2 regions of the Amycolatopsis sp. NPDC104863 genome follow, and region 2 is predicted to be linked to the other one. Evidence: predicted binding sites of a transcription regulator. Region 2 holds the regulator's gene; the other holds the start of a gene.
The links. Region 2 encodes HspR, which represses chaperone genes until heat shock. Its sites were predicted from a motif close to ANNTTGAGTNNNNNNNACTCAANNT; they were not measured.
Positions count from the first base shown of each region.

Region 1 (10,668 bases), on a different contig from region 2:
CGACGGCGACCTTCACCAGCCCGGCGACCGCGAAGGCGCCGGTGATCTCGAGCAGGAACGCGCCCGCGTTGTAGAGGACGCGGCCGGAGACCTTCCGCGCGAGCAGCGTCCCGATGCCGGCGACCAGGTGCGCGGCCAGCACGACTTCGAACGGCGCGACGAAGAACCCGATGACGAGCGGGATCTCGGTGAAGGAGATGGTCCACGAGATGCCGCTGCGGACGTCGACGTTGATGCCGAGCTGTTCGGCGAGCAGGAAGGCGACCGCGAGGACCGGGCCGATCCACAGCAGCTTGCTGTCCCAGTGGAACGGCAGCCACGAGCCGACCGCGAACGCGGCGACGAGCCCCAGGCTCAGGACGGCGAAGGTGTAGACGCGGAACCGGCGCTCGTCGGTGCGCGCCTCGGCGGACGCGGCGGGCTGGGGAGGTGCCTCGGAAGCGGCTCCCGGCCCGGGCTGCGCCTGTGCGACGGCGTCGCCGTGGGCGTTGGTGTCCGGCATCCGACCTTCCCTCCCGGCTTGTCCACCGGTGCTGATCCGTGACTTCGGGTGTGGACAAGGGCCATACCGTACCCCGTAGGGCGTACCCGTGTCCCTTTCGAGACAGTAGGAGATCACCCCAGGGTTAACAATGCCTCGAAGGCGCTGACCTGCGTGGACCAAGGGGTGAAACATCGGGTGTCCGACCTTGACGGCGTTCTGTGCGCACGACAGTCCCGGTAGCGATTGAATGTGCCCATGCACAGCGACGTGATTGCCACCGAACACGCGGCCCGGCTCGCGGCGGTGGATCCCTTGCTCCCCGGTTCTTCTCCCTTCGAGGCGGCCGAAAACGCCGTGGTGCTGGAAGTCGCCACCGGTGATTCGGCCGCGTCCGGCCTCGCCTCGCGCATCCAGGTCGACCAGGGCGCGCCCAACGCCCCCTGGCGCGCGCTGACCGAGCACCGGCTCGACCTCCAGCTCGCCGGCTCCCAGCCGGCGGCCGTGCTCGACGCCCTGCTCACCCGATGGGATGAACATCTGCGCGCGGTCGCCGAGCACGGCGACACCGAGACCGCGGCGGTCGTGCCGCGCGCCAGCCGCGACGCCGCCGGCGCGCGCGAAATGCTGCACCACGGCTTCGCGCCGCTGCGCGTGATCGCCGTCCGCCCGGCCGAGCGGCTGGTCCCGGCGGGCGAGCGCGGCACGCCCGGCGTCAAGATCCGCCGGGCCGGGCCGGACGACCTCGAAACCGCCGTCGCGCTCGGCATGGAGCTGCACTCCTACGACGCCCAGTACGGCACGGTGAACTGGCGTGAGGGGGTCGAGGACATCCTGGCCAAGGACCTCGCCGAGCAGCTGAACCGGCCGGAGCCCGCGGTCTGGATCGCGGAGCTGTACGGCCGCCCGCTCGGCATGGTGAACGTCCAGCACCCCGGCGAGACCGGCTGGATCAGCGACCGCGTGGCCGCGACCCGCGTCGGTTACCTGTCCTCGCTGGCCGTCGCGGAGGCCGCGCGGTCCTCCGGCGTCGGCACCGCGCTGGCCGCCCACGCCCACCAGGTGCTGGACGAGGAGGGCGCCGACGTCGTCCTCCTGCACCACGCGGCGGCGAACCCGCTTTCGACGCCGTTCTGGTACGCGCAGGGCTACCGCCCGCTCTGGACGTACTGGCAGCGTCGACCAGCCGTTCGGTGAACGACTGGCGGATCCCCGCGGACGCCGGCTCTTTGTAGGCTGGCCACCAGGATGAGGGAGTGGGGAGCCGAAGTGACCGATCAGCGGGATTCCGCGCCCAGAGCGCCCGAAGGCGTCGACACGGAGAAGCCGTCGGCGGCCCGGATCTACGACTGGTACCTCGGCGGTACCCAGAACTGGGCCGTGGACCGCGAGTTCGGCCGGCGCATGGAGCAGCAGTGGCCGCTCGTGCGCCCCGGGTCGAAGCAGAACCGCGAGTTCATGAACCGCGCGGTGCGGGCGGCGCTGCGGGCCAGGATCCGGCAGTTCGTCGACCTCGGCTCCGGGGTCCCGACGGCCGGCAACGTGCACGAGGTCGTCGAGGCGGAGCTGCCCGACGAGCACGACGCGACGGTCGTCTACGTCGACTACGAGCCGGTCGCCGTCGCGCACGCGACGCTGATCCTCGAAGAGGAGGCGGCGACCGACTGGGCCGGCATCGTCCAGGCGGACATGCGGGACGCGAAAGCCGTGCTGCGCGCCGCGGAGACGAAGCGGCTGATCGACTTCTCGAAGCCGGTCTGCCTGATCATGGCGGCGGTGCTGCACTTCGTCGGGCCGGACGACGACCCGCACGGCCTGCTGGCGGACTACCGCGACGCGCTCGCGCCGGGCAGCTGGCTGGCGCTTTCGCAGATGAGCGAGGGTGACGGGAGCGGCGAGTACCTGACGGGGCTGCGCTGGTTCGTCGAGCAGTACCGGAAGACGAGCAACCCGGTGTGGCTGCGCGACCGCGAGGAGATCGAGCCGCTGTTCGGCGACTGGCCGCTGCTCGAGCCGGGCATCGTGCACCTGCCGGACTGGCGGCCCGACCGGAAGCTGAACGCGCTCGAGGCGGAAGCGCGGCCGTACGCGTGGTGCGGCATCGCGGAGAAGCCCGGCGGATGAGCGAAACCGCGCCGATCGCCCCCGCCGGGGTGGACACCGACAAGCCGTCCGCGGCCCGGGTCTACGACTGGTACCTGGGCGGGAACCACCACTGGGCGGTGGACCGCGAGTTCGGCCGCCGCGTCGAGAAGGTGTGGCCGCTGATCCGGCCGATCTCCCGGCAGAACCGGGCGTTCATGAACCGCGTCGTCGCGGCCGCGATGGACGCCGGGGTCCGCCAGTTCGTCGACCTCGGCTCCGGGGTGCCGACGGCGGGGAACGTGCACGAGATCGTCCGCGACCTGCTGCCGCCCGGCGAGCAGGCTTCGGTCGTCTACGTCGACTACGAGCCGGTGGCGGCCGCGCATTCGCGGCTGATCCTGGAGCGCGAGGGCGCGTCGGACTGGGCGGGGCTCGTCGAGCGGGACATCCGGCGGCCGAAGGAGATCTTCGCCGACCCGACAACGTCGTCATTGATCGACTGGTCACGGCCGGTGTGCCTGCTGATGATCACGGTGATGCACTTCGTCGGCCCGTCCGACGACCCCGCGGGGCTGATGGCGGAGTACCGCGCGAAGCTCGCGCCGGGCAGCTGGCTGGCGCTGACGCACGGCACCTGCCGCGACGACGCGCCGCCGGACCGCGCGGCCGAGGTGCACCGGTTCATCGACGCCTACCGCGACACGTCGAACCCGGCGTGGCTGCGCTCGGCCGACGAGCTGCTGCCCTGGTTCGGCGGCTGGCCGCTGCTGCCGCCGGGGATGACATCGTTGCCGGACTGGCGTCCCGACGAGCCTCCGACGGTCCTGGATTTCGAAACCCGGCCGTTCGCGTGGTGTGCCGTCGCACGCCGCCCGGCCCGCTGACCTGCGCTTTCCCTGATCGCTGTGGGCGAACGCACCATCGGAAACAAACACGCCCATCGGAGAGTTGAGCTAGGCAGACTCAACTACCCGAGGAGTGCACATGACCGACACCCGCCTCCTGCCCGTGCTCCCGCTCGATGACGACGTCGTGCTGCCGGGCATGGTCGTCCCGCTCGACCTCACCGACACCGAGACGCGGGCCGCGGTGGAGTCCGCCCAGGCCAACACCCCGAGCCAGGCCAGCTTCCCCGGCATCCGGTCGACCGGCGCCACCAAGGCCGAGGTCCTGATCGTGCCGCGCGTCCACGGTGAGTACGCCGAGTACGGCACCGTCGCCACGGTCGAGCGCATCGGGCGCGTGCCCGGTGGCAAGGCCGCCGTGCTGCTGCGCGGCACGACCCGCGCGCTCGTCGGCCGGATGGCCGACGGACCCGGCGCCGCCCGCTGGGTGCACGCCGAGGACGCCCCCGAAACCACCGACGACCGCACCGCGCCGCTCGCGGCCGAGTACAAGGCCGTCGTCATCTCGATCCTGCAGCAGCGCGGCGGCTGGCAGCTGATGGACGCCGTCCAGCAGGTCGAAGACCCGTCCGCGGTCGCCGACCTGTCCGGCAACGCGCCGTACCTCGACACCGACCAGAAGGTCGAGCTGCTCACCACGCTGGACGTCACCGCGCGCCTGGAGAAGGCGCTCGAGTGGAGCAAGGAACACCTGGCCGAGCTGGAAGTCACCGAGACGATCCGCAAGGACGTCTCCGAGGGCATGGAGAAGCAGCAGAAGGAGTTCCTGCTGCGCCGCCAGCTCGAGGCGATCCGCAAGGAGCTGGGCGAGCTCGACGGCTCCACCGACGACACGGACTACCGCGCCCGCGTCGAAGGCGCCGAGCTGCCCGACGCCGTGAAGAAGGCCGCGCTGGCCGAGGTGGACAAGCTGGACCGGACGTCCGAGCAGTCCCCCGAGGGCGGCTGGATCCGCACCTGGCTGGACACCGTCCTGGAGCTGCCCTGGAACGAGCGCACCGAGGACGTCTACGACATCGCCGCGGCGCGGGCGGTGCTCGACGCCGACCACGCGGGCCTCGACGACGTCAAGGAACGCATCATCGAGTACTTGGCCGTGCGCAAGCGCCGTGCCGAATCGGGTCTCGGCCCAGTCGGTGGCCGGCGTTCGGGCGCGGTGCTCGCCCTCGCGGGCCCTCCCGGGGTCGGCAAGACGTCGCTGGGTGAGTCCGTCGCGAAGGCCATGGGCCGCAAGTTCGTCCGGGTCGCCCTGGGCGGCATCCGCGACGAGGCGGAGATCCGCGGCCACCGCCGCACCTACGTCGGCGCGCTGCCCGGCCGGATCGTCCGCGCCATCAAGGAAGCCGGCTCGATGAACCCGGTCGTGCTGCTCGACGAGATCGACAAGGTCGGCGCCGACTACCGCGGCGACCCGACGGCGGCGCTGCTCGAAGTGCTGGACCCGGAGCAGAACCACACGTTCCGCGACCACTACCTCGAGGTCGAGCTGGACCTGTCCGACGTCGTGTTCCTGGCGACGGCCAACGCGCTCGAGACCATCCCCGGCCCGCTGCTGGACCGCATGGAGCTCGTCACGCTGGACGGCTACACCGAGCACGAGAAGGTCACCATCGCCCGCGACCACCTGCTCCCCCGGGAGCTGGAGCGCGCCGGGCTGGGCACGGCCGACGTCTCGTTGACGGACGCCGCGTTCAGCCGGATCGCCGCCGAGTACACCCGCGAGGCGGGCGTGCGCGACGCGAACCGCACGATCGCGAAGGTGCTGCGGAAGATCGCGACCAAGGTGGCGCTGGACGAGGTGGCCCTGCCGCTCACGGTGGATTCCCCGGACCTGGAGAGGTACCTGGGCCGCCCGCGGCACCTGCCGGAGTCGTCGCTGCCCGCGTCGACCCAGCGGACCGCGACCCCGGGTGTGGCGACGGGCCTGGCGGTGACCGGCGCCGGCGGTGACGTCCTCTACATCGAGGCGTCGCTGGCGGACAAGGAGTCCGGCGCGTCCGGGCTGCAGCTGACCGGTCAGCTCGGTGACGTCATGAAGGAGTCCGTCCAGATCGCGCTGTCCTACCTGCGCTCGCACGGCGCGGAGCTGGAGCTGCCGGTGGGCGACCTGCGCGAGCGGGGCATCCACGTGCACGTCCCGGCGGGCGCGGTCCCGAAGGACGGGCCGTCGGCGGGCGTCACGATGACGACGGCGCTGGCGTCGCTGCTCTCGGGCCGTGTGGTCCGGGCGGACGTCGCGATGACCGGTGAGGTGTCCCTGACCGGACGCGTCCTGCCGATCGGCGGTGTCAAGCAGAAGCTGCTGGCGGCCCACCGGGCCGGGATGAAGACGGTGATCATCCCGCAGCGCAACGAGCCGGACCTCGACGACGTCCCGGCCGAGGTGCTGTCCCAGCTGGACGTCCACGCGGTGGCCAACGTCCGCGAGGTCCTCGACCTCGCCCTGACCCCGGCTTCGACGCCGGTTTCCCAGGCGGCGTAACCCCGAACGCCGCCGCCCCCGGACGGCCGGTTTCCCCACCCCCAGGGAAACCGGCCGTTCTTCCGTTCCGGGGTCAGAGCCGCCGCGCGGCGACGAGGTACCCGGTGCCGAGGCGGCCCGCGGCGCCGCGGGCCACGGTGGACTCCGGCCGCGCGCGCCACCGGCGGTCCCAGCGCCGGACGACGCGGTCGAGCGGCGGCACCAGCGCGGTGACGTCGTAGAACAGCGTGTCCTCCGGTTGCAGGCCCGCCTGCCACAGTTCGTGGTGCAGCCGCCGGGTCGGCAGCGCCTGGATTCCGGTGCGGCGCGCGCCGTGTTTTTGCGGGACTCTCAGCGCGTGCTCGAGGCCGCCGAGAACGCGGCGCGCGGGCCAGTACAGGCCCCATTCGAACAGGCGGTAGGGGCTGCGCGGGTTGAGCATCGTGACGACCACGAGCCCACCGGGCCGCACCACCCGCGCGATTTCCGTCAACGCCGCGCCGATGTCGACGTACTCGAGCACGCCCATCGCGAGCGCGATGTCGAAAACGCCGTCGGGGAACGGCATTTCTTCGATGTCCCCGACGGCAAAACCGGCCGCTTCCCGCACGCGCCGTCGTCCGGCGTCGACCATCGCGGCGGACCGGTCGCACCCCGTGACGGCGAAGTCCCCGGGCCGGTCGTCGACCAGGTGCCGCACCATCATCCCCGGCCCGCAGCCGACGTCGAGGAGCTTCCCGCCGGCGCACCGCCGAAGCACCTGGTCGACGGCGTGCATGCGGGAGTGGTGATATCGGGCGGTGGGCCCCCATCCGGAGTAGGAATCGGCGTAGTCGGCGACGAGCTGGGCGTCGGCGTACTGGACCTGCACGAGCTGTTCACGCATCGGACGTTCGAGTGTGCCGGGAACGGGCATGTTCGCCTCCATCGATCGGACCTCTGCCACCCAGCTGGGTCGAGCGGGCCGAGAAGGCTGTTACGGATTCCCGGTCGATTTCGAAATTAGGGCCGTACCTACGAATGAATCTTCCGCCGTTTCGCCGCAAAATTGCCGCCGAATCGCGGCTTTAATCGACACGAGGCATTTATTGGACAATTCGAACATCTGGTTGTACAGCGGGGAAACCACCGGCAAACATTCGTGTCCTGTATACAAGGAAACGGCCCCGCGACCGGAGTAACGGTCGCGGGGCCGTGCCCACTGTGGGTGGCGGGTGAGGGATTCGAACCCCCGTAGGCGTAAGCCAACTGGTTTACAGCCAGTCCCCTTTGGCCACTCGGGTAACCCGCCCAGGCCGGTCGTACCGGCCGGAGAGAAGCTTACCCAACGCCTCTCGGCGGGGGTCAACCGGGATGCCCGTCCCGTGGTGGGGGCTAGGCTGGGTGCCCCTGACAAGCGAGTACGAGGTGTGAGGACACGTGGCGGATCCCTCTTTCGACGTCGTGAGCAAGGTCGACCGCCAGGAGGTGGACAACGCGCTGAACCAGGCGAGCAAGGAGCTGGGCACGCGGTTCGACTTCCGCGGCACGGGCACGACGATCAACTGGTCGGGCGAGGAGGCGATCGCGATCGAGTCCGAGACCGAGGAGCGCGCCCTGGCCGCGGTCGAGGTTTTCAAGGAGAAGCTGATCAAGCGCAGCATCTCCCTGAAGGCGTTCGAAGCGGACGAGCCGGCCCTCTCGGGCAAGATCTACAAGATCGGCGGCAAGATCCTGCAGGGCATCGCCTCGGACAAGGCGAAGCAGATCGCCAAGTTCATCCGCGACGAGGGGCCGAAGGGTGTGCAGGCCCAGATCCAGGGTGACCAGCTGCGGGTGTCGGGCAAGAAGAAAGACCAGCTGCAGGACGTGATCGCCTTGCTGAAGGGCAAGGACTTCGAGATCGCCCTGCAGTTCACCAACTACCGGTGACACCCTGCGGGCACCCGGCCCCGGGTGCCCGCAGGCGTGACGCGCGTCATCACCACGGGCGCCGGGCGGCGCCTCCCTCCAGGGCGAACGCCTCGAACGGCCACGAGGCCGTCCCCTCGGCCACGAGCGCGCCGGTGGGCAGGAGTGCGAACTTCGGGACCTCACGCACGGTCGCCACGTGGAACTCCCACGCCGTCCAGGCCGTCTTGCGGTAGTTCTCGCTCACCACCGCGACGAAGGCCGAGGCGGTCAGCAACCGGCTGCGGACCGACTCGAGCCTGGTGAGTCCCGACTTCGCCCAGTCGAGATCGTCGACGTAGACGTCGGCAAACCCGAGCCGGTCACGCAGCCGGCCCAGCGCTTCCAGCGTGTTGTCCGCCCGCGAGTAGCTGACGAAGACACTCATCCGGTACCGGCATTCGCGACGTCGAGCAGGTTGAGCGAGTAGGCCGCCAGTGCCACGCCCACCAGGACGATCAGCAGCAGGTAATAGATCATCGACGGGTTGAACGCCGCCGTCCGCCAGTTCACCGCCGCCACCTCTTGTGTGTGCTGGTAGCCACCGGCGCAGCGTGAGCCGCGCCGGAGCCAGATCTCTTTCATCAACAGCCGGAGCCGGCGCTGATAGTAGAAGCTGAACGCGTCCGCGATCCAGAAAGCGACGATGATCAGGAACGCGGCCACGAAGACGGCCGGGTTCAGCTTCTTGTCACTGAACGTCGCCACCAGCACACCCGCCGGTACCAGAACCGTGGCGCACAGCTTCTTCAGCTCGAAACACGAGTCCGCAGCCTTCAACGTCGCGGCGTGAAGCTGGTCCAGCTGCTCCTTGTCCAGGGAATCCGCTGACGGTTCGCCGGAAACGGATCGCTCCGCCGGCGGGGTTTCGCCGAGGCTCGGGCTCCCTGGTGATGTTTTCCGGAACTCCCGCGCGACCCAGGCCGACAAACCCAGCACCGCGATCACGGTCGTCGCCCGTCCGGCCCGGTTTGCCACCCCGACAGTTTGCCGCAAGCCACCGGCGCGGAAATGGACAATTCCGGTCCAAAAAACCCCACGGATCAGGACGGTGTCAGCGTCCAGCTCGCTTCATAACCATCCACCCGCACAAAAGCCGGCCCCCGGAGATCGCGCTCCACCTGCACGTCTCCGATCTGGTTCAACAGCAGATCCCGCTTCTCCGGCGACATCATCCACAGCGCGATGTTCCCCCGCGTCTTCGCCGTCAGCTGCACGCGGCTCACCCCCATCGGCAGACGAAGCACCGCATCACCCTTGCCCGTCGACGCAGCTCCAGCGGCCGCAGTAGGCAAGCTCCGCTGGTCCGCGATCGTCGCCGTCCAAGGGGCGTTCGCGTGGATCGTCACCCTCTTCACCGGCTGGTCCGGGTACGTGTTCAGCCACGTCGTCCCCTTGTACGCGCCGATCGCGTTGACCAGGCCGTGCTCGCCGCCGTCGGTGTCGATGATCACGTTGCTCGTGCACTTCGGGCAGTCGAACGTGAAGAACCCCAGCTGGTCCGCCGGCCACGTCGTCGCGAACTCGCCGCTCCCCTTGCCCGTGTGCGTCTCCGTCGGCACTTCGCGCGGCGCCGGGGGCGCGGTCGACGACGGCGTCGGGACCGCCGCGCCGGAAGCGGCGACGATCTCGCCGTAGCCGCCGATGCCGGACGCGCACCCGGACGTCAGCACCACAGCCGCCAGGACGCAGGACAACCGAACTCTCATCGTTCCCCCTCAAGACCCTCAGGTGATCTTTCGACGCACTTTGCCCGAGCGTTACCGTCGCCGAGGGTGATGGATCACCCATTCGCGGTCGGCAAACCCCTCGAACGCGCGAATGCGCCGTGTGACTGTCCACGGTGGACCCCGCACGCGTGTTGTAATCGCGCGGTCACCGCGTGGAGAGGGTCAAGGATGCGCCGCTTGCTCGTCTTCGTGCTGCCAGTCATCCTCGCCGCGACGCTCCTGACACCCGCGAGCGCCGCCGAGCGCCAGCAGCTCGTGCCGGGCTACGGCTCCTACGCGCGTTTGATCCGGCTCGAGCACTCCATCATCGGGCGCGGCCGCATCATCGCGACGCTGACCAGCGAAGACGCCGGCGGCAAGTTCACGCCGGTGATGGAGAGCACCGACGAGGGCGAGTCGTTCCACAAGATCGGCGAGATCCACGACCCCGACGGCCGGTACGGCATGTGCTGCGGCACCGTCTACGAGCTGCCGCAGCGGGTCGGGAAGCTCCGGGCCGGCACGCTGCTGTGGGCCGCGTCCTACCGGCAGGACGCCGGGGCGCAGCGGCGCGTCGGGATCCGGGTCTGGGCCAGCAAGGACGGCGGCCGCTCGTGGATGTTCCTGTCCGAGGCCGCGCGGTCGCACAACATCGACGGCATCTGGGAGCCCGAGTTCACCGTCGACGCCGGCGGCACGCTCTGGCTGCACTACGCCGACGAGACGCAGGCGCCGAAGTACGCGCAGGTGCTCAACCGCGTCGCCTCGACCGATGGCGTGACCTGGGGCACCAAGCAGCTCACCCTGGCCATCCCGCCGGACCGCGTCCGGCCGGGGATGCCGATCATCCGGCGGCTGCCCGACGGCCGGTACTACTTCGCCTACGAGATCTGCAACTTCCGCGACCGCTACTGCGACCCGTACTTCAAGATCTCGCCCGACGGCGCCAACTGGGGCAGCCCGACCGACCCCGGCACCCGCGTCAACACCGCGAACGGCAACTACTTCCAGCACGCCCAGACGATCACGCTGTTCCCGGGCGGCCCGAACGGCGTCCGGATCGTCATGGTCGGGCAGATCTACACCGACGCCAAGGGC
Region 1 is NZ_JBVJOW010000002.1:617,437-628,104, forward strand. It holds gene ACZ63J_RS12410 (putative bifunctional diguanylate cyclase/phosphodiesterase) at 1-502, opposite strand, end outside; gene ACZ63J_RS12415 (GNAT family N-acetyltransferase) at 740-1,678, shown strand; gene ACZ63J_RS12420 (SAM-dependent methyltransferase) at 1,751-2,605, shown strand; gene ACZ63J_RS12425 (SAM-dependent methyltransferase) at 2,602-3,450, shown strand; gene lon (endopeptidase La) at 3,551-5,953, shown strand; gene ACZ63J_RS12435 (class I SAM-dependent methyltransferase) at 6,027-6,818, opposite strand; tRNA gene ACZ63J_RS12440 (tRNA-Tyr) at 7,141-7,223, opposite strand; gene ACZ63J_RS12445 (YajQ family cyclic di-GMP-binding protein) at 7,352-7,843, shown strand; gene ACZ63J_RS12450 (toll/interleukin-1 receptor domain-containing protein) at 7,893-8,249, opposite strand; gene ACZ63J_RS12455 (hypothetical protein) at 8,246-8,839, opposite strand; gene ACZ63J_RS12460 (hypothetical protein) at 8,905-9,570, opposite strand; gene ACZ63J_RS12465 (sialidase family protein) at 9,760-10,668, shown strand, end outside.
Region 1: the regulator HspR is predicted to act here: its motif matches at 3,512-3,536, upstream of lon (endopeptidase La).

Region 2 (10,668 bases):
CGCGCAGGGCGTTCCGGTCAGCGTCACGTCCCCGCACCTGGCGAAGCTGGCCGTCGTGCACGTCCGGTGAGACCCCGTGAGCGGGGTCACACCCGTTCGGGGCGAGTTCGGGCACCGAGGCCGGGAACAAGAACCCGGAGCCGGTCGTTAGGCTGGACGTAGAGGTTGAGCGCAGTCGACTCAAGTCCAGCTTGACGCGACACGCGAAGGCCCGATAGAACTTGCCAAGGCCCCGCTCAAGGCGGGGGCGAACGTGCAGGTCACGGACGAAGCAGGCTTACACAGGAGGAAAGCACCATGGCGCGAGCGGTCGGCATCGACCTCGGCACGACCAACTCGGTCGTCGCCGTCCTTGAGGGCGGCGAGCCGACGGTCATCGCCAACTCTGAAGGGTCCCGGACCACCCCCTCGATCGTCGCCTTCGCCAAGAACGGCGAAGTGCTGACGGGCCAGCCGGCCAAGAACCAGGCCGTGACGAACGTCGACCGGACGATCCGGTCCGTGAAGCGGCACATCGGCACCGACTGGAAGACCGAGATCGACGGGAAGAACTACACGTCGCAGGAGATCAGCGCGCGAGTGCTGATGAAGCTGAAGCGCGACGCCGAGGCGTACCTGGGCGAGACGATCACCGACGCGGTGATCACCGTCCCGGCGTACTTCGAGGACGCGCAGCGGCAGGCCACCAAGGAAGCCGGCCAGATCGCCGGCCTGAACGTGCTCCGCATCGTCAACGAGCCGACCGCCGCCGCGCTGGCGTACGGCCTGGACAAGGGCGAGAAGGAACAGACCATCCTGGTCTTCGACCTCGGTGGCGGCACCTTCGACGTCTCGCTGCTGGAGATCGGCGAGGGCGTCGTCGAGGTCCGCGCGACCTCCGGTGACAACCACCTCGGTGGCGACGACTGGGACGAGCGCATCGTCAAGTGGCTGGTCGACAAGTTCAAGGCCACGAACGGCATCGACCTGACCAAGGACAAGATGGCGCTGCAGCGCATCCGTGAGGCGGCGGAGAAGGCGAAGATCGAGCTGTCCAGCTCGAACTCGGCCGGCATCAACCTGCCCTACATCACGGTCGACGCCGACAAGAACCCGCTGTTCCTCGACGAGCAGCTTTCGCGCGCCGAGTTCCAGAAGATCACCTCGGACCTGCTCGAGCGCACCCGCAACCCGTTCAACAACGTGATCCGCGACGCGAACATCGCCGTCGGCGACATCGACCACGTCGTGCTCGTCGGTGGTTCCACCCGCATGCCGGCCGTGTCCGAGCTGGTCAAGGAGCTGACCGGCGGCCGCGAGCCGAACAAGGGCGTGAACCCGGACGAGGTCGTCGCGGTCGGCGCGGCGCTGCAGGCCGGTGTGCTGAAGGGCGAGGTCAAGGACGTCCTGCTGCTGGACGTCACGCCGCTGTCGCTGGGCATCGAGACCAAGGGTGGCGTGTTCACCAAGCTCATCGAGCGCAACACCACGATCCCGACCAAGCGCTCGGAGATCTTCTCCACCGCGGACGACAACCAGCCGTCGGTGCAGATCCAGGTGTTCCAGGGTGAGCGCGAGATCGCGGCGCACAACAAGAAGCTCGGCATGTTCGAGCTGACCGGTCTCCCGCCCGCCCCGCGTGGCGTGCCGCAGATCGAGGTCACCTTCGACATCGACGCGAACGGCATCGTGCACGTCCTGGCCAAGGACCTCGGCACGAACAAGGAGCAGTCGATGACGATCACCGGTGGCTCCGCGCTGCCGAAGGACGACATCGAGCGGATGGTCAAGGACGCCGAGGCGCACGCCGAGGAAGACAAGACCCGCCGCGAAGAGGCCGAGACGCGCAACCAGGCCGAGACGCTGGTCTACCAGACCGAGAAGTTCCTCAAGGACAACGACGACAAGCTGCCCGAGGACCTCAAGGGCAAGGTCAAGTCCGCGATCGACGAGTCGAACGAGGCGCTCAAGGGCACTGACTCGGCGAAGATCCGCGAGTCGATCGAGAAGCTGAACACCGCTTCGCAGGAGCTGGGCACCGCCCTGTACGCCAACGCGAACGCCGACGCGGCCGCGGGTGCGGCCGGTGCTTCGGGCGCGGCCGGTGGCGACGCCGGTGCGGCCGGCGCGACGGGCGCCAAGGCCGATGACGTGGTGGACGCCGAGATCGTCGAAGAGGACGAAAAGAAGTGACCCACAGCTACGACGAATCCGAGAACCAGGGCCGCGGCCCCGAGGAGCCGGTGGTCGTGCGGGACCGGCGCCGGGTGGACCCCCAGACCGGGCAGGTCCGCCCGCCCGGTCCGGCCCACGCCGCGCCGGACCCCGACGAGGAGCCCGTGGAGCACGCGGGCCCCTCGCTGGGCGAGTCCATTGTGGACGACTCGGTCGCGGTGGTCTCCGGCGTGGAGAAGGAGCTGGCCGAGCGCACCGCCGACCTCCAGCGCCTGCAGGCCGAGTACGCCAACTACCGCAAGCGTGTCGAGCGTGACCGCGAGGCGGTCGTCCTCGGCGCGAAGGCGACGGTGGTGAACGACCTGCTGCCGCTGCTCGACGACCTCGAGCGGGCCGAGCAGCACGGTGACCTCACCGGGGCGTTCAAGGCCGTCGGCGACAAGCTGATCAGCGGGCTGCAGCGCGCGGGGCTCGAGTCGTTCGGCGCCGAGGGCGAGGCCTTCGACCCGAGCGTGCACGAAGCCGTGCAGCACAACACCTCGCCGGACGTGGCGGGCCCGACGGTCACCGTGGTCATGCGCCGCGGGTACCGCTTCGGGGACCGCGTGCTGCGGGCGGCGCTGGTCGGCGTGACCGACCACGAGCCCGGCGCGGCCCCGGTGGACCCGTCCGTCGGTGGCGAGCTGCCACTCGACGGGCGCCTCGATGACCAGCAGCAGTAAGCAGTATCCGGTTCCAGTGGGAGGAGGAGACGCCCGATGAGTGCGCGGGAATGGATCGGCAAGGACTTCTACCGTGAACTGGGCGTCTCCTCCGACGCCACAGCCGACGAGATCAAGAAGGCCTACCGGAAGCTGGCCAAGGAGAACCACCCGGACGCGAACGCCGGCAACGCCGAGGCGGAGCAGAAGTTCAAGGCCGTCTCCGAGGCGTACGGCGTGCTGTCCGACACGGCCAAGCGCAAGGAGTACGACGAGGCGCGGCGGCTGTTCGGCGGCGGCGGGGGCGGGTTCAACTTCCCCGGTGGCGGCGGCACCGGCAGCTTCGACGTCGGGGACATCTTCGGCCAGGCCGGCGCCGGCCAGCAGGGCGGTTTCGGCGGGCTCGGCGACATCCTCGGCGGGCTGTTCGGCCGCGGCCGGACGACGGCGGGCGCGACGGCGAACCGGCCCCAGCGCGGGGCCGACGTCGAGACGGACGTCCGGATCGACTTCACCGAGGCGGTCAAGGGCGCGACCCTGCCGCTGCGGCTGTCGAGCCCGGCGACCTGTTCGACGTGCGGCGGCAACGGCGCGAAGCCGGGCACCTCGCCGCGGACCTGCCCGACCTGTTCCGGGTCGGGCCTGGTCAGCCGCAGCCAGGGCGCGTTCGCGTTCTCGGAGCCGTGCCGCGACTGCCGCGGCCGCGGGCAGATCATCGACGACCCGTGCCCCGAGTGCGGCGGCGAAGGTGTCAGCACGCGGACCCGCACGCTGACCGTCCGGATCCCGTCGGGCGTCGACGACGACCAGCGGATCCGGCTGGCCGGCCAGGGCGAGCCGGGCCGGGGTGGCGCGCAGGCGGGCGACCTCTACGTCCGGGTGCACGTGGCTCCCCACGCGCTGTTCGGGCGCAAGGGGCTCGACCTGACGATCTCCGTGCCGGTGGACTTCACCGAGCTCACGCTCGGCACCACGATCACGGTGCCGACCCTCGAAGGCAAGGTGTCGCTCAAGGTGCCGCCGGGCACCGCGAGCGGGCGGGTGCTGCGCGTGCGCGGCAAGGGCATCGCCAAGCGTGACGGCGCGCAGGGTGACCTGCTCGTCACCCTCACCGCGGCGATTCCCGCCAAACTGGACGACAAGGCGCGCGAAGCTCTGCAGGCGTACGCCGAAGCGATGGCCGGGCACGACCCCCGGCCCGAGATCACTGAGCTGCTCGAAGGCAGGTGAGTGGGATGTTCGGCGGGATTCCCCAGGAGGGGGACGAAGAGACCCCGGTGTTCGTCATCTCGGTGGCGGCCCAGCTGGCGGGGATGCACGCGCAGACGTTGCGCACCTACGACCGGCAGGGCCTGGTGTCACCGGGCCGCACGTCCGGTGGCGGGCGGCGCTACTCGATGCGGGACATCGCGCTGCTGCGCGAAGTCCAGCGGCTGTCGCAGGAAGACGGCGTCAACCTGGCCGGCATCAAGCGCATCATCGAGCTGGAGAACCAGGTCGACGCGCTGCGGGCCCGCCTGCAGGAGCTGACCGAAGAACTGGCCGCGGCGTACGCGGCCGGGGAACAGGCCGCGGCGGCGGCGCACGCGTCCTACCGCCGGGACCTGGTTCCGCTGAACCCGCAGACCGCGATGGTGGTCTGGCGGCCGAAGCGCCGCTGACGTCCTGAGCACGCAAAGCCCTCCCCGAGTCTCCGGGGAGGGCTTTTGCGTTTCAGGCCTTGAAGTTCAGCAGCTGCTGGACCTCGGCGGTCCGCGACTCGATGACGCGGCGGGCCAGGTCACGGGCGTCGGCGTTGATCCCGCCGGCGGTGCCGTTCTCGGTCTGGGCCAGCTCGACCGCACCCTGTTGCTGGCCGGTCAGCACATCCAGGTACTTGCGCGTGAAGTCCGTGTCGTTCGTGGACTTCAGCGTGCCGACGAGGTCGGGCGCGGTCATCTTCATGCCGCCGTGGCCGGCGTGGACGTGCGGGTTCATGTCCATGCTCTCGGGCCGGTTCCAGGTGCGCAGCCAGCTCTTCATGTTGTCGACTTCGGTCTGCTGCGTCACCTCGATCGCCGCCGACAGCTCCTTCACCGGCGCCGGGAGCGGGCGCTGCTTCGCCAGCCGGACGATGTCGATGCCCTGCTGGTTCTGGGTGATCAGCATCTGCAGGAACATCACGTCGGCGTCGTTGAACTTCGCCGGGGTCCACGTCGCGCCGCTGCCGCAACCGGCCAGCAGCAGCGCGACGACGACCAGGACCAGCCTCACTGACGCTGCCAGAGGGCCGGGGTGTTCGGCGGCTCCCAGCCCGCGATCGCCGTGTGCGGCTGGAGGCAGCGGTAGCTCACGCCGTTGTACGTCACGACGTCACCCGCCTTGTACGCCGTGCCGGCCTTCCACGTCCCGCTCGACGGCGGGGTCGTCGTCGGGGGCGGGGTCGTGGTGGGCGGCGGCGTGGTGGTCGGGGGCGGCGTGGTGGTGGGCGGCGGGGTGCCACCGCCACCGACCTGCAGGTCGATGCAGCTGTAGAAGGCGTTGGCCGTGTCGGAGATGTTCCAGATCGCCAGCACCTTCACCCGGCCGGAATACCCGGACAGGTTCACCGTGTGCTGCACGGTCGCGGGCGGCTGCTGGCCGTTGCCGTTGAACGACGCGACGAGCGTGTTGCCGACGTAGTACTCGTAGCTCTTCGTGGCGTGCCGGGCGGTGAACACCCAGTTGAACGTCACCGAAGAACCGACCGACTTGGCCGGCCACGGCTTCGACTCGTCGGCCAGCTCGGCGAACTGCGCCAGGCCGGCGTTGCAGCTGCGCAGGCCCTTGGGACCTTCGACGCTCTGCGGTTCGTAGACGATCTGCCCGCAGTTCGGCACCTTCCCGGCCGCGCAGTTGGCCTGGCGGCTGGGCGGGTCGGAGACGTACCCGTGGGCACTCGCGGAGGTGGCGGGGAGGACGACGACCAGCACCGGCGCGAGGATCGCACCGGCGGCGGCCGCGAAGAGCTTTCGCTTCAGGGTCATTTCGGCTCCTCGTGGGGGAACGGCGGTGTTCCGGAGGGAGGACGAACGAGCACGTCCGGGGAAGACGTGGTCTAGACCATAAGATGATTCGGGCACAACGGTCAATCAACTACCGCCATCCGGCGACTTCGGTAGCCCGCTCGGCTCAGTGCGAAGGTCGGGCCGGTTGCTGCAGGTGTTCGCCGAAGAAAGACGTCACTCGGCGCCATGCGTCCTCGGACGCTTCGTGGTGGTAGGTGAACCCGACGACCTTGAGCAGCAGGTTCAGCGGCGGCTTGACCTCGACCTTGTTGGCGAACCCGTGGCTGGCGCCGTCGTACTCCTCGACGTCGTGCGGGATCTCCCGCTCGGTCAGCGCCGTCTCCAGCTTGGCCGCGGCCCCGCGCAGCGAGAAGTCCTTCTTGCCGAAGCTCGCGACGATCGGGCACGCGTCGTCGAGCACCGAGAGGTTCTTCGGCAGCTGTCCGTAGTACGGCGCCGACGCCTCGAAGCCGCGAGACGCCGCGACGAGCGCGAAGCCGCCGCCCATGCAGAACCCGGCGATGCCGATTCGGCCCGAGGAGTCCGGGTGCGCGGCCAGGAGCGCGCGCGACGCCTCGATGTCGTCGAACGTCCGGCCCTGGTTCGCGAACATGTCCGAGAACACCCGGCGCACGCACCGGCGGAAGCCGCCCCGCGCGTACAGGTCCGGGCTGAGCGCGAGGTACCCCTCGCCGGCGAAGCGGTCGGTGATGTTCTTCGTGTCCTGGCTCAGCCCGAACGCGTCGTGGATGAGCACCACGCCCGGGTGCGGGCCCTCGCCGGCGGGCTCCGCCAGGTAACCGCCGATGGTGCCGTCCGAAACCGGAATCGTCGTCTCCATATAGCGACGATAGCGCGTTCAGTCCAAGGTGAACGGGTCGTAGGAGATGCGCTCGAGGTCGATCCCGGCGGCCAGCAGCTTCGCGATCGTCGCCTGGATCATCGGCGGTGAGCCCGACACGAGAACGTCGTGGTTCTTCCACTTCCCGCGCTGGGTCACCGCGTGCGCGAGCGTGCCGCGGTCACCGCCGGTCACCGCGCCCTCCTCGGTGACCGGGGTGACGGTCAGCCACTTCGACACCGCGGAGATGCGCCGCAGGTCGTCCAGCGCGTAGAGGTCTTCCGGTCTTCGGCCGCCGAAGAAGAGGTGGACCGGCGGGTTCCGCTTCCAGTGCGCCAGGTCGTCGAGGATCGACACGAACGGGGTGACACCGGTGCCGCCGGCGATCATCAGGAGCCGCCGTCGGGTGGTCGTCGGCCGGACGAAGAGGTTGCCCATCGCCGGGCCGAGGCGCCAGACGTCACCCGGTTTGGTGTGGTTGACGATGCTGCCGCTGACCCAGCCGCCGGGCACCGTGCGGACGTGGAAGCTCATCTGACCGTCGCCGCGCGGGGCGCCCGCCGGCGAGAGGTACCGCCACATGCGGGGGCGCTGCGGCACCTCGACGCTCACGTAGCTGCCGGCGCGGTACGGGAGCAGGCCCTCGGTCTGCACGCGCACCAGTGCGACGTCGCGGTTGAGCTTGCGGTGCTCCAGGACGGTGGCCGCCCACGCCGCCGGCCCGGTCTCCGCCTGGGCGGCCTCGCGCATGGTCTTGGCGATGATCCCGTACGCCGTGGTCCACGCGGACTCGACCTCCGGGGTCCACTTCTCCTTGAGGAACCGCTTGAGGGCGGCCAGCAGCGCGATCCCGACGGCGTCGTAGTGCCGGGCGACCACGGCGAACTTGCGGTGGTCGCGGCCCAGCTGGCCGAGGAAGGTGACCAGCTCGTCGGGCCGGTCGACCATCTGCACCACGTACACGATCGCGCGCAGCAGCCTGCTCCGCTGCGTCGTCATGGTGACCGGGAAAAGATCGCGGCAATCGGGGGCGACCACGAACAACGCGCCGTAGAAGTACTGCGCCAGTTCGTCGGCTTTCGGCTCGACCGCCGCAAAGCTTTCGCGGATCAACCGGGCCAGCTCGCGGCCTTCGACGGCCGAAACGGGAACGGCTTCGGGCGGTTCGAAGACCTTTACGGATTCAGCACTCATCGGGAACGGTGATCTCCAGTCGTGCCAAGGATTTTCCACGTATGCATGCGGCGTCGCTGTCGCTGTGCCGCCCCCGAGGGTTCCCGACTGTAGGCGCATTCCCGTGCAGATGCGCGTGATTCCGCGCGTTCCCGCTCGAACGGAGCAATTTCACCACGCGCGGTAAACCTCGCCTGGCGCAGCGTAAAAACGATCACCCGAACGGATTCGGCGGACCCGGTAACAATTCCCGGAGTTCGGCCGACTCTTTCACGGTAGGAGTGTCGGGCGCGATTTTCCGGAACTAGTCGATCGTGAACGGGTCGTACTGGATCTGGTCCAGCGCGCTGCCCGCCACGAGCATGCGCGACACCGTCGCGCGGATCATCGCCGGCGAGCCGGCCACCAGGATGTCGTGGTCCGGCCAGGGGCCGTACCGGGTGACCGCTTCGGCCAGCGTGCCCTGCTCGAACCCGGGGACTTCGCCACCGCGCTCGACCACCGGCGTGATGTTCAGCCAGGGGTTGACCGAGGCGAGCGAGCGCAGTTCTTCGAGGTCGTAGAGGTCCTCGCGGGACGGCCCGCCGTAGAACAGCCGCACCTTGGGGTTCTCACCCCACAGCGCGAGGTGGTCGAGGATCGACCGCAGCGGGGCGACGCCGGTGCCGCCGGCGACCATCAGCACACCCCGGGAGGACTCCCGGTCGACCGTCAGCCGGCCCAGCGGCGGGCCGAGCCGCCAGACGTCACCGGGCTGGGTGTGGCTGACGATGGCGCGGGAGACCCAGCCGCCGTCGATCGCGCGGACGTGGAACTCGATGCCGCCGTCCTCGCGCGGCGCGTTGGCCGGTGAGAGGTACCGCCACAGCCGTGGCCGCTGCGGGACTTCGATGCTCATGTACTGGCCGGGGTGGTAGGGCACCGGCTGGTCGGGCAGCAGCCGGACCAGGGCGAGGTCCCAGGTCAGCCGCCGGTGCTCGACCACGGTGGCCTGCCACGACGGCGGGTTCGTGTCGGAGGCGGCGGCGTCCTGCATGGCCCGCGCGGCGATGGTGAACGCCTCGGCCCACGCGCGCTCGACCTCGGGCGTCCACTCCCGGCCGAGGTGGTTCTTCAGCGACGCCAGCAGCGCGGTGCCGACGGCTTCGTAGTGGCGCGGGACCACGCCGAACTTGCGGTGGTCGCGCCCCAGCTGCCGCAGGAACGGCGCGAGGTCGTCGGGCCGGTCGACCATCTGGACGATGTGCACGAGCGCGCGCACGAGCCGGCCGCGCTGGATCTCCATGTTGATCGGGAAGAAGTCGCGCGTGGTCGGCGCCAGGGTGAACAGCATCCCGTAGAAGAACTGGGAGACCTCCGCGATGTACGGCTCGGCCTGCGCCCAGCTGTCGCGGATGAGCTGGACCATCGCGGTGACGGCCGCCGGTGCTTCACGCGGGGCCGACGACCGCGGGAAGGGGCTGACGGAGTCGGCGGTCATGTCTCGGTGTTCGCTGGTCGGGGACGGCTGAGCGGGGGCACCCGGTCATTCACCGCCGGCCCGGGCGCGGCGAACGCACTTCCGCTCAACGCCGCCTCCTGGGTCCATCGCCACTGCTTCCACCTCGTCACTCGCCACGCGTCGCGCGCCGCTCGTCCGCAGGGTATCCGCCGGGCGGCCCTTTGCCCGCATTGTTGCTCCGACCGGGTGTATCACCACCACGGACGGCGTGGGGGACCTCACCGGAGGCGTTCCTTGCCCGCGCAAGCGATGGACAATAAACTTGTATTGCACAAGTAATGGCTGTTCGGGGGTTCCGGGTGGCGGAGCCCCCGGCCCGGGGCGAAGCCCCGGTGCAGCACTGGCGGAGGAGGGTCCGATGGGCTTCGACGACACCGACGACGTCCGGGTCGAGCTCATGCGCGAGCTGAAGACCGCGTCCCAGCTCCAGCACGCCTGGATCATGCAGGCCTGGCAGGACCAGCCGGGGCTGCACCCGGCGGCCGCGATGCTGCTGTCCGACCTGGCGAAGAACGGCGAGGCGCGGCCGTCCGAGCTGGCGAAACGCCGGTTCGTCGACCTCTCGGTGGTCAGCAGGCAGATCACCCAGCTCTCCGCCGCCGGGCTGGTCGACCGCCGTCCCGCGCCCGAGGACGGCCGGGCGTCGCTGGTGAGCGTGTCCGAGAAGGGCCGGGCCGAGCTCGCCCGCTGGCGCGCCAACTACCTCGAGTTCATGGAGAAGGCGCTCGGTGACTGGGACGACGAGCGCGTCACCGACCTCATCGGCCGGCTCGCCGAGATGAACGCCGACCTCCGCCGTGCCCTCGGCAGCGCCGCGTGTCTCGCTGACACGACCAAGTGACCTCCGGTGAACCAGTCACACCCGGAGTGGCATTTTGCACTCCGGAAATTGTCCGTTCGGGCCTGACTCGGGGGTGCGCCCCAGGGTTACCTTCGGTGGGTGGCGCGTAGCCGGGTCGCACTGCTGTGCGCGTTGGGGGTCGACAACTTCGGCTCGGGTCTTTTCCTCCCGTTGGCCCTGGTCTACGTGACGCAGGTCGTCGGGGTGCCGCTCGCCGTGGCGGGCACCGCCGTCACGCTCGGCACCGTCGTCGGGCTCGTCGTGCCGCCGCTGGCCGGCCGGCTCGTGGACCGCGTCGGGCCGCGCGCGGTGGTGATCGGCGCCCAGCTGCTGCAGGCCGCGGGGGCCGGCGCGTACCTCGTCGCCGACAGCGTGGGCCTGGTGGTCGCCGCCGCCGTGCTGCTCGCCTCCGGGCAGCAGCTGTTCTACAG
Region 2 is NZ_JBVJOW010000004.1:44,786-55,453, forward strand. It holds gene ACZ63J_RS21600 (hypothetical protein) at 1-70, shown strand, start outside; gene dnaK (molecular chaperone DnaK) at 298-2,172, shown strand; gene grpE (nucleotide exchange factor GrpE) at 2,169-2,876, shown strand; gene dnaJ (molecular chaperone DnaJ) at 2,913-4,085, shown strand; gene ACZ63J_RS21620 (heat shock protein transcriptional repressor HspR) at 4,091-4,516, shown strand; gene ACZ63J_RS21625 (DUF305 domain-containing protein) at 4,569-5,108, opposite strand; gene ACZ63J_RS21630 (lytic polysaccharide monooxygenase) at 5,105-5,860, opposite strand; gene ACZ63J_RS21635 (dienelactone hydrolase family protein) at 6,006-6,722, opposite strand; gene ACZ63J_RS21640 (globin domain-containing protein) at 6,741-7,844, opposite strand; gene ACZ63J_RS21645 (globin domain-containing protein) at 8,200-9,375, opposite strand; gene ACZ63J_RS21650 (MarR family winged helix-turn-helix transcriptional regulator) at 9,755-10,237, shown strand; gene ACZ63J_RS21655 (MFS transporter) at 10,337-10,668, shown strand, end outside.